3 regions of the Paenibacillus sp. YAF4_2 genome follow, and region 1 is predicted to be linked to each of the others. Evidence: riboswitches for the same ligand, from Rfam matches in the RefSeq annotation. Region 1 holds a riboswitch; each other region holds the start of a gene.
What was found. A riboswitch is a leader RNA that binds a small molecule or an ion and turns the genes downstream of it on or off. The one in region 1 is predicted to bind ZMP and ZTP.
Positions count from the first base shown of each region.

Region 2: linked by a shared signal. The riboswitch ahead of rpiB (ribose 5-phosphate isomerase B) and the one ahead of AB4Y93_RS10560 (NIPSNAP family protein) in region 1 are both predicted to bind ZMP and ZTP.
Region 3: linked by a shared signal. The riboswitch ahead of AB4Y93_RS17245 (DJ-1/PfpI family protein) and the one ahead of AB4Y93_RS10560 (NIPSNAP family protein) in region 1 are both predicted to bind ZMP and ZTP.

Region 1 covers NZ_JBFRCT010000004.1:2,742-6,017, forward strand. The annotation lists gene AB4Y93_RS10555 (SDR family oxidoreductase) at 1-654, shown strand, start outside; gene AB4Y93_RS10560 (NIPSNAP family protein) at 887-1,213, opposite strand; ZMP/ZTP riboswitch at 1,354-1,434, opposite strand; gene AB4Y93_RS10565 (chloramphenicol phosphotransferase CPT family protein) at 1,660-2,253, opposite strand; gene AB4Y93_RS10570 (carbohydrate-binding protein) at 2,547-3,276, opposite strand, start outside.
Region 2 covers NZ_JBFRCT010000011.1:134,715-137,990, forward strand. The annotation lists gene glyA (serine hydroxymethyltransferase) at 1-310, opposite strand, end outside; gene AB4Y93_RS23760 (TIGR01440 family protein) at 338-940, opposite strand; gene rpiB (ribose 5-phosphate isomerase B) at 972-1,430, opposite strand; ZMP/ZTP riboswitch at 1,562-1,642, opposite strand; gene AB4Y93_RS23770 (low molecular weight protein arginine phosphatase) at 1,729-2,307, opposite strand; gene AB4Y93_RS23775 (manganese efflux pump MntP) at 2,347-2,859, opposite strand; gene AB4Y93_RS23780 (L-threonylcarbamoyladenylate synthase) at 2,976-3,276, opposite strand, start outside.
Region 3 covers NZ_JBFRCT010000007.1:52,059-55,334, reverse strand. The annotation lists gene AB4Y93_RS17255 (PadR family transcriptional regulator) at 1-56, opposite strand, end outside; gene AB4Y93_RS17250 (AraC family transcriptional regulator) at 234-1,097, opposite strand; gene AB4Y93_RS17245 (DJ-1/PfpI family protein) at 1,171-1,779, opposite strand; ZMP/ZTP riboswitch at 1,837-1,916, opposite strand; gene AB4Y93_RS17240 (glycoside hydrolase family 25 protein) at 2,046-2,759, shown strand; gene AB4Y93_RS17235 (hypothetical protein) at 3,177-3,276, opposite strand, start outside.

The DNA of each region.
Region 1 (3,276 bases):
GAGCGAGGTGCGAAAGTCGTGCTTGGGGCGCGCCGATTGGATCGCCTTGAGGCTCTGGCGGACCGCATCACGAATGTAGGCGGTGAAGCCGCCTATGCAGCCATAGACGTGAGACGGCGCGACGACTTATCCAACCTCGTCAAGTTGGCATGTGAGCAGTTCGGCAAGCTTGATGTTCTGGTCAACAATGCCGGCGTTATGCCAATTTCCCCGTTCGATGAACTGCGTGTCGAGGATTGGGAGGCGATGATTGACATCAACATTAAAGGCGTTCTGTACGGCATTGCGGCAGCGCTGCCTCTCTTCCGCAAACAAGGCTCCGGGCATTTCGTCAACATCGCTTCTACAGCAGCCTATCGCATTGTGCCGAACATGGCGGTCTATGCCGGCACGAAGTTTGCCGTGCGTGCCATCTCCGAGGGTTTGCGCCAGGAGGCCGGCGATAAGCTGCGCGTGACAATCATTTCGCCTGGCTCGACGCGGACAAACGCCGCGGAAACAATGACAAATCTAGAGATAAAAGCCAAGCTCGAAGAGTACCGTGAATTCGCGATGCCGCCGGAAGCTATCGCCAGAGCTATTGCGTTTGCGATCGAGCAGCCGGCCGATATTGATGTAGGCGAGCTTGTTGTCCGCCCCACTGCGCAGGGGTAAGGTAAACAGTATGGGGTAAAGAAAGTCGAACTGAGATAATGGTACCGATGAAGCGAGCATTCATCGGTACTATTTTCATTTTCCTTACATTATTACAATTACCAATCCATAATCGATATTATCTTTATTATCCCCGCTTTACTGCGCATAACTGCCCATTAGTTGAGAAAACGGCAGCTCATCATATATGAACTGCCGTACTGTTTCTATTGAGCTATTGTTCTCAGTTAGTTCATTTTCCCAATCCGAAAAATTCAGCTTGATTCATAAAATATTCATCAATTTTTTCGACTATGAGCCCTCCGTTTTCTTCCGAGTTGCGTTTTACTTGAATCCATTCGATGTCTTTCTTAAACTGCTCCCATAGCCTTTGACGCTGCGCCATATCCTTAAATTCCATCACATAATATAGTTTATTTTGGCCTGTTGCATCTATCCAGAAATTCACGACCTTCATTCCCAGTCTTGTGAAAATTCTAAACGTATGCTCCTTAAATCTGTCTTGAATGGCATTCATTCGACCTTCGTAAATCGTATAGATTCGCAACTCGTATAGCATGTTATTCCCTCCCTGAATGAATCTGATTGTTAATCCAGCACACATCTATTTCGACTTTTTAAAAATCAGATCGAGCGCATTCTCTCTGGACCATCATGCTTACCGCCTAAAACACACAGAGGTAAGGGATACCTCTCCCTTACCTCTGCCCAGGCGTACGGCATATGACAATATGTGCTCCCTCGTGGGTCTCCACGTTTACGCCAGTCACACATACCAAATATTTACTGTAATTATAGTTAGAATATTTACTGAAGTAAAGATGTTATTTTCGTTATCCTGCCCTTTACTTCAATAAAAAATGGCAACTGATCATCTGGATCAGCTGCCATTGTGTTTTTCTCAACTAACGTTCTTACGTTAGCTTATTTCAGAAATCCATCGGGCAGACCGTAGGGGCGATAGCCCCAATACTTGAATATGGTGTTATCTGTCGGATACGCCCTCTAGGAAGCACTAACATTTCTTTTACTTAATTTCTTAAATACCGAGTAATCCTTATTGGACTTAATAAAACTTAATATCTTTTCGGCACATTCTATTGGATTTAACTCTTCAGTATTTACTTCAAGGTCATATTCATTAAAGCAATATACTTTGCTAAACTGTGAAGCTGCTAGTCCAATCTTTCTATCTCCTCTTGCTTGCTCTCTTCTTATGAGTTCTTCTTTCGAGCATATTACACCTATAAATAACGTAGGATGATCGAAAAATTGATCAAGAAACTCATTAAACCTCTTGTCATTGTTGATTACGGTATCTACGATTACATTAAAACCCATTTCTGATAACAATTTAATTGTCGAATAGTACACTGAGATTATGGAATCATCAAGTATTTGTGCGACAACTTGATCATCTACTGCTCTTATAGGTTCATCTGGAAATTTATTATTAATAAATTCATTGTAATTATTAAAAAAATCATCAATAGATAAATGATAAAAAAGAATCTCTTTCTGATTTATCAGTTCAGTCGATATGGAGGTCTTTCCGGAACTTGAAGTTCCATTTAGAAAAACTAATAACCCTTGCTTCAATTTAATCATCCCTTCGAAAAATAATCATTGCGTATTTTTCAGATACGTTATATTCACAAAACTTATAAAATTATCCAACTCAGAAAGTATTCGAGAAACGATTGAATTATCCTGCCCTTTACTTCAACAAACGTTCTTACGCTAGCGTAATCATCAGATGTCCAATAAAACAAAATCCTATCGACTACCATCATAATTTCCTATACAATAACGCAAAACATCCCCGCACCGAAGCTCCTTCGGTACAGGGACGTTCTTATTAGTTAGACGCCTCTTGGCAGGGGCATTGTCGGCTACTTGCCCAGATTTTCGCTCCACACCTCAATGAGTGCGTTAACGCTCCGATTTAGCGTTATCTTTACTTGATCGGAAACCTCTTCCTGCTTCTTCTCTTTATTCAGCTGATTCAGCAAATTCTCCAGATGCTTGATCCCCTGCTTCCAATCCGGCTTCTTCTTGCTAACCGCATCAGCTGCATGCTCAAGCTCCTTATCCAGTTGCTTCCTTATCTTCTCGTCTAACTGTCCGGCTGAACCAAACAAATCCAGCAACTGACTGATTGCAGGAGCATTAATGGGGGCAGGGAGAACCGTGAAATTATCGTAGCTCGTTTCATTCATGAATGTCCGCATGCCGACTTTGCCGTGTGTGAATGGACTGCCGCTAGTGTCTGTATAGTCGATAACCGGCTTGCTCATATCATCGACATACACTTGGATGCGTGCACCCTGCGCAACGACTTTTACATGCTTCCATTCGCCTGTCTTCACCTCGAGCGGCACCCCTGTCAAATAGGTCCAGCTGTAATTCAGCTTACCGAGATGAACGCCCTGTTTGTTCAGGTACGCGACATATCCTTGCACGAAGTTCGCATTGTTCTGATTCAGCTCCTTGCCGTGAGCCGGGTTGCTCGCACGGAACAGAATGCCCCCGTCACCGGAATCGCTAATCAGCTTGATATCGGACTCCACGCTGTAATCCGACCAATTGGCATCCCCGATCGTCGTCTTCGCGAAGCTGCCG
Region 2 (3,276 bases), on a different contig from region 1:
CCAGGTATACAGCCATGTTTGCTTGTGCGCCGGAGTGTGGTTGTACGTTCGCATGCTCAGCACCGAAAATTTCTTTTGCACGATCACGTGCGATATCTTCCACAATGTCAACATGCTCGCAGCCGCCGTAGAAACGTTTGCCTGGGTAGCCTTCTGCATATTTATTCGTCAGTACTGAACCCAATGCTTCGATAACCGCTTCGCTAACGATGTTCTCGGATGCGATCAGCTCGATGTTATCGCGTTGGCGCTGCAGTTCAAGGCCCATTGCCTTTAATACTTCAGGATCTTGGTTACGTAAGTTTTCCATTGTCATTGTGAAAAGCCTCCTAATATTTTAATCGCATGATCCTGACGTCTGCTCTGGCGCCAGGCCGCTGTCTTCCAAAGTGTACACTGCACGGGCTCCGCCAATGAGCTTAGGCCTTGTAAAAGCCATCGTCACATGAGCTGCACCAATCGACCTGATCGAAGGTCGGACTGGCACGGCAACCCGGCGGAGATGCATGCCGATGAAGGTGTCACCGATATCGATTCCGGCATGTGCTTGCACCGTTTCAACCAGGCAGGCTTCCGGCAATTGTCGGTAAGCATAGGCTGCCATCGAGCCGCCCGCTTTCCGAACAGGTATCGCCGCAACCTCGTCCAGACCAAATTTGTCTGCGGCCTCACGAGATAGAACAAGTGCCCGATTCAAATGCTCACAGCATTGATATACAGGGTAAAATCCAATCTCGCTCCGAACCGCTTCAACTCCCGCATAGATCTGTGCGGCTGTCGCCAGCGTTCCGGATGTACCGATACGGTGGCCCAGTACTTCACTTGTACTGGTGCCGATAACAAGCAGTTGTCCGGCCTTCAGCCCTCCGGCTGAAGCAAGTTCCCGAACAATCGTCTCCACATCACTTGCAATTGAAGCTAATTCCTCGTGATTGCTCATGCTGCACCGCTCCTTCTATATCGTTTCGATCTTAAGGATGTACAGTATATTGCTGCTCGATTTGCTTCACTTTCTGAACACGTCCTGCATGACGGTCACCATTGGAGAATGGCGTTTCCAGCCAGATGCGGACAATTTCCTGTGCAAGGCCTGGGCCGATAATGCGTTCGCCCATAGCAAGTACATTCGTATCATTATGCTCGCGAGTTGCCTGCGCCGAGAACATGTCATGCACCAAAGCGCATCGGATACCTGGCACTTTATTAGCCGCAATCGACATTCCAATGCCTGTACCGCAAATAAGAATGCCGCGGTCAGCCTGACCACTTGCTACTTTATCCGCTACCGGCAGTGCATAATCGGGATAATCCACAGATTGATTGCAGTCACAGCCCAAATCTTCAATCTCATGTCCTTGCGATAAAAGGAACGGAACGATTTCATCTTTCAACCGGTAACCCGCATGATCTGCACCAATTGCAATTTTCAACGTAAACCCTCCTGTTATTTTGCAGCATCCTTAGCAAAATAAGTATCTGTTTGTCGAATCATACGGACTTATTATACCTAAATTCCGCAGAAAAGACGAAAAAAAGAGCATGACATGCTTAATAGCATGCTGCTCTTTGCCCAGGCGACCGGCCGTATGTTCCGATGCTCCACCGTGGTTACCCACTTCCGTCGCCAGTTACATCGGAAACCGTCTTTGTTACCTCCATGATAGCCGATTCATCGTTAGAAATCAATCGCTTAAATGGCTAATTTCAGCCTAATTTCAGCATGGAATTTCATCCCTTTTTGAGCATCCTCAGCAGGGTTTTCAGGCTCTCTTCAATCTCTGAAGCACAGCTTTCATACATGCTGAGTGTACCACCGAAAGGATCGGCAATATCGAAGCTAGGAATACGGCGTTCAAGCTCAAGGAGCCGTGTCCGCTCTGCAGTAGACAGCTGCTGGCCCAACACCTGCTTCATATGCATCTCAGTAAACAGACGCTCAAGCTCCTCAATATCCGCCTGTACATCCGTATCTTGATTGACATATTCCTTCAGCGTATAGGCTTTATCCACCGCCTCAGGAAACCAGTTAATCAGATTTCGTTTATGCCCCGATGTCATGGTCAGAATCAGGTCAGACCAAGCGACAATCTCACCGCTAAGCGCCCGTGAAGAACCCTGAGGCTCTACTGCTTTGCCTCGCAGCGTTGTAGCCGCATGGGCCGAGATCGGCAGTCCGTCAATTGTTGACACCCCCGCAGAACGAACCTCAAGCGGAATGCCCTGCTGCTTTGCCATTGCTCTCAGCATAGCTTCTGCCATCGGGGATCGGCATGTATTGCCGGTACAAACAAACAAGATGCGTGTCATGCTGCATTCCCCTTTCTGTGCCGCTAATCTGTCTCATTTTTATAGTATAAATAACAATCCAAATATCAATAAGATCGCCCCGCCAAGCGCTTCGCCATACCCACCGAGGTTTTGGCTCACCCTGCGCCCAAGCAGGAGGCCACACACGGACATTAATCCGCCAAAAAAACCAAACAGCAGTACAGTCAGCACGATATCTGCCGCAAACATACCAAGTGTTACACCAACAGAAAAGGAATCGATACTAACGCTAAACGCGAATAAAAACGTTCCAATCGAGGAACGGTAGTCGATCGATTGAACAGCTTCTCCCCTAAGCGCACTATAAATCATATGCCCGCCCAAAAGCAGCAACAAAACTCCTGCCGCCATTGTAGCCACATCGCCAAGCAGACCACTGACGAAATGCCCGGCGTACATCCCTGCCAGCGGCATGATGACATGGAACAGTGCAATGATCGCACTTAGCCGCAGCACATCACGAAGACGAATACCTTTAAGTCCAATTCCAATCCCTAACGAAAATGCATCCATGCCTAGCGCAACCGCCATTATGAGCAGTGTCGCGAATTGTCCGGCATGTAAAGTTGCATCTGTCACGCTATCGCCCCCATGTCCACATCCATTCTTTAACCAAGATATGCGGACAAGGGGACAAACATACTACTCTATAACCGGACGATTTGATGCCCGGCAGCTTTCGCTAGACGGTTCATAAGAGCAAGGCCTATCCCTTCCTCAGAGCAGCCTTCCGCCCAAATACGCTGCACGCCTTCGGCATCAAACTGGCGAAGTGCGGCATAAAGCCGGTGCGCCGCCTGTTCCAAACGCTGCTCGCTTCCGTAAGTCAACACGAGATCCGCATCAAAGGCAGCCGTTCTTTCATCGAAAGTAAGGACACCTGTCTTGAGTTGCGATGTTCTTACTTCATTTAGCTGCTGCTGAATGTAACGTACTGCCTTAGCTGGA
Region 3 (3,276 bases), on a different contig from region 1:
GGCTCCGTATATAGAACAATTAAGATATAATAAAAAGCTTCCGTCAGCGGCAGCATCTCTTTCACATCGTTCAGTCTTTTTCTCTCCCCTCTAATATATCGACACGCGATACATCTTATGGCTATATATTACAACTCGATATATCGGGTGTCAATATAGTTTTGGAACATTTTTCTTTTTATATGCAAAACAGGGCATGTTGGAATATCCAACATGCCCTGTGAATTGACGTTTTAATGAATGGGAATATAGACTGTCATACTAATATTCTCAGGTGTAGAATACATCACATCTGTTACCTCAAAGTCCGGCCCTTCTCCACGCTCATAATTGCTGTTAGGCAGCCATGTACCGTAAATATACTTCCAAGTATTTTGCCCAAGTTCAGGCATGCTGCTGTTACGGAATGCTGCGTATTTCCCTGCTGGAAGCTCCAGGCAGTCAAAGCCCTCCTCCACTTCTGCAAATGCTGTGACCTCCTCGCCAATAAGGAAGGAAAAAGCACCATCCTCACGGAAGGAGTGGGAAATACCATAGGCAAAGGCCGGCCGGGCTTTGTTTGGGATACGCATAAAATATTCATTGCTGCCAAAATGCCCGTAAAACCTCGGAATCTCCTCAAAATATAATTCGTTATTCAAATTCGTTGCGTAGTTATACCCGATAATACGAATGGTAGGAAGCTCGACTATGTCCGGTTTGTACATATTCAGCCCTCCTCGAATATTGGCTGTTAGAGCAATGAAGTCGATTGGATGCTGGGAAGCAAGTGGTTGCTGCTGTTTACGATACTTAGCTGGAGTTACGCCGAAATAACTACTGAAAGCACGGGTGAATGCCTCCTGCGAGCCGTATTGATAAGACACAGCGATGTCTAGTACCGTTTTTCTGGTAACCAGAAGCTCCGCAGCAGCGACGCTTAATCTTCTCTTCCGAATGTATTCCTGAACCGTAAATCCAGAAATAGCGTGAAAGATCCTTTGAAAATGATAGACCGAAAACCCCGCTTCCTTGGCAATGGCCTCTAAGCTAAGAGGCTCCTGCAGCTGTTCTTCCATAAAAATGATGGCTTGTTGGACTCTCGTATAATGTTCCATTTGAATTCAGTTACCCAGCTCCTTCGTTTACATTTGCAGTTATCTTATCATTGAGGTAGCTCGCTATATTTGATCAGGAATGCTTTCTTGGCGTCCAATCATATTCCATCAACCTCGCTGTCTTTAGGGCCCGCTCTTCGCTATGAAGCTTGCTGATTACATATAAGGACATATCTATACCGGCAGATACACCCGCAGACATAATAATCTTGCCGTTATCTACATACTTAACGTTGTCAATAATTTCCGCCGATTCAGGCGCAATCTGTCTTAATTCCTCAATAGCAAGATGATAGGTGGTCAGCTTTAGCCCTTCCAATTCAACAGCTTTAGCTAAAAGCAGCGCTCCCGTACATACAGACAATATGAGCTCAGCTTCATCCGCACAGCTGTGGATCCAGTCCGTTAGTACTCTGTTGTTCAATTCTTGCCGAACACCACGGCCGCCGGGGATGAGCATAATATCTGGCTTCGGGCAATCATGGATGGTGTACGCTGGATTCACGCTGAGATTACCTAATGCTGTGATAGGATGGTTATGCTCGGCTACCGTATAGACATGGAAATCCTGTCCGAAATTACTGCCCGTAATAAACACTTCGTACGGTCCGGTAAAATCCAATATCTCTACATTGTCGTAGATCAGAATCGCTACATTCCTCTTCTTCTGCACCTGTTCCATATCCTCATCCTCCTAAAAATAAAAAAGTACTCATTCTCGTAAAAGTAACGAGAACAAATACTTTGCCCAGGCGTACGGCTGATGACATATGTGCTCCCTCGTGGTTATCCACGTTTACGCCAGTCGCACATACCAGATATTTACTTATTATACTATTCCGAACATCGGCCGGAAGCAAGAGTGAATTTGAAACAATTAAAGGCAGGATATCGTCTATTAATCCGGGATGTTTTGTAAGTCTAGTATTCATTGAAGGAAGTGTAGCCATGAAGCTAAAGAGATGGCATAAAATAATCGCTGGGCTGCTGCTGTTACTCCTTATTGCCGTGGTACTAGAATACAAGGGGATCATCTGGCATAACAGCTTGTTCGCGGCCAAATATGATGTAAGAGGAATCGATGTCTCTCACTATCAGGGGGAAATTAATTGGAAGAAGGTCGCTGACAGCGGAAAGTGGCAATTTATCTATATCAAAGCAACCGAAGGAAAAGATATGACCGATAGCCATTTCATTGCTAATTGGGAGCAGGCTAAGAGCAATGGCATGCTCATTGGTGCCTATCATTTTTTCACCACTCAAAGTACCGGTTCTCAGCAAGCTGCACATTTTATTGAAGAGGTTCCTAATGAGGCCGCCAACCTTCCCCCAGTCATCGATATTGAGATCAGTCTGGATAAAGATGTTCCACTCATTCAAGGTGAGCTAACCACCCTAGCGGATCAACTGGAGCAGCATTACAAGCAAAAGCCCATTCTGTATGTCACCTACGATACTTTTAACACCTACATAGCAGGAAGCTTCGACGGCTATGAGATCTGGATCAGAGATATTGTGAAGCATCCATCCCTGAAGGACGACCGGGCTTGGATCTTCTGGCAATTTAATAATCGTGGCAGAATCTCCGGTATCGATGCCTATGTGGATATTAACGTATTCCATGGGGATGAAAGGGCTTTTGCTGCGAAGTTCAAGAAATAAGATAAGAAGGCTGTCCCAACTGGCCCTCTCTAAAACGATAAGACCCTCGCAGGGTCTTATCGTTACTAATTTCAGGCAGCAATCATCCAATAAGACCCCCGTAGGGTCTTATCGCATCTCCGAACGCTCATGAAAGCTTAGTTCCCTTCACATATTTAGCAAATAAGACCCTCTCAGGGTCTTATCGTTACTAATTTCAGGCAGCAATCACCCAATAAGACCCTCGTAGGGTCTTATTGCATCTCCGAACGCTCAAAGAAGCTTAGTTCCCTCCCCATATTTAGCAAATAAGACCCTCTCAGGGTCTTATCGTTACTAATTTCACACAGCAATCACCCAATAAGACCCCCGTAGGGTCTAATTGGACCGCAGCTAGTCTTACAGGATAGTCCCCATTAAGACAACCGTTTTTTATATTTACTTTTGAATTTTAAAAGTAAACTTCCACTCGGCGGTGTTCCCGGAATACCTGCCGCGATTTTCTGTAACGACTACTTTCAAATTTTTATTTATCGTT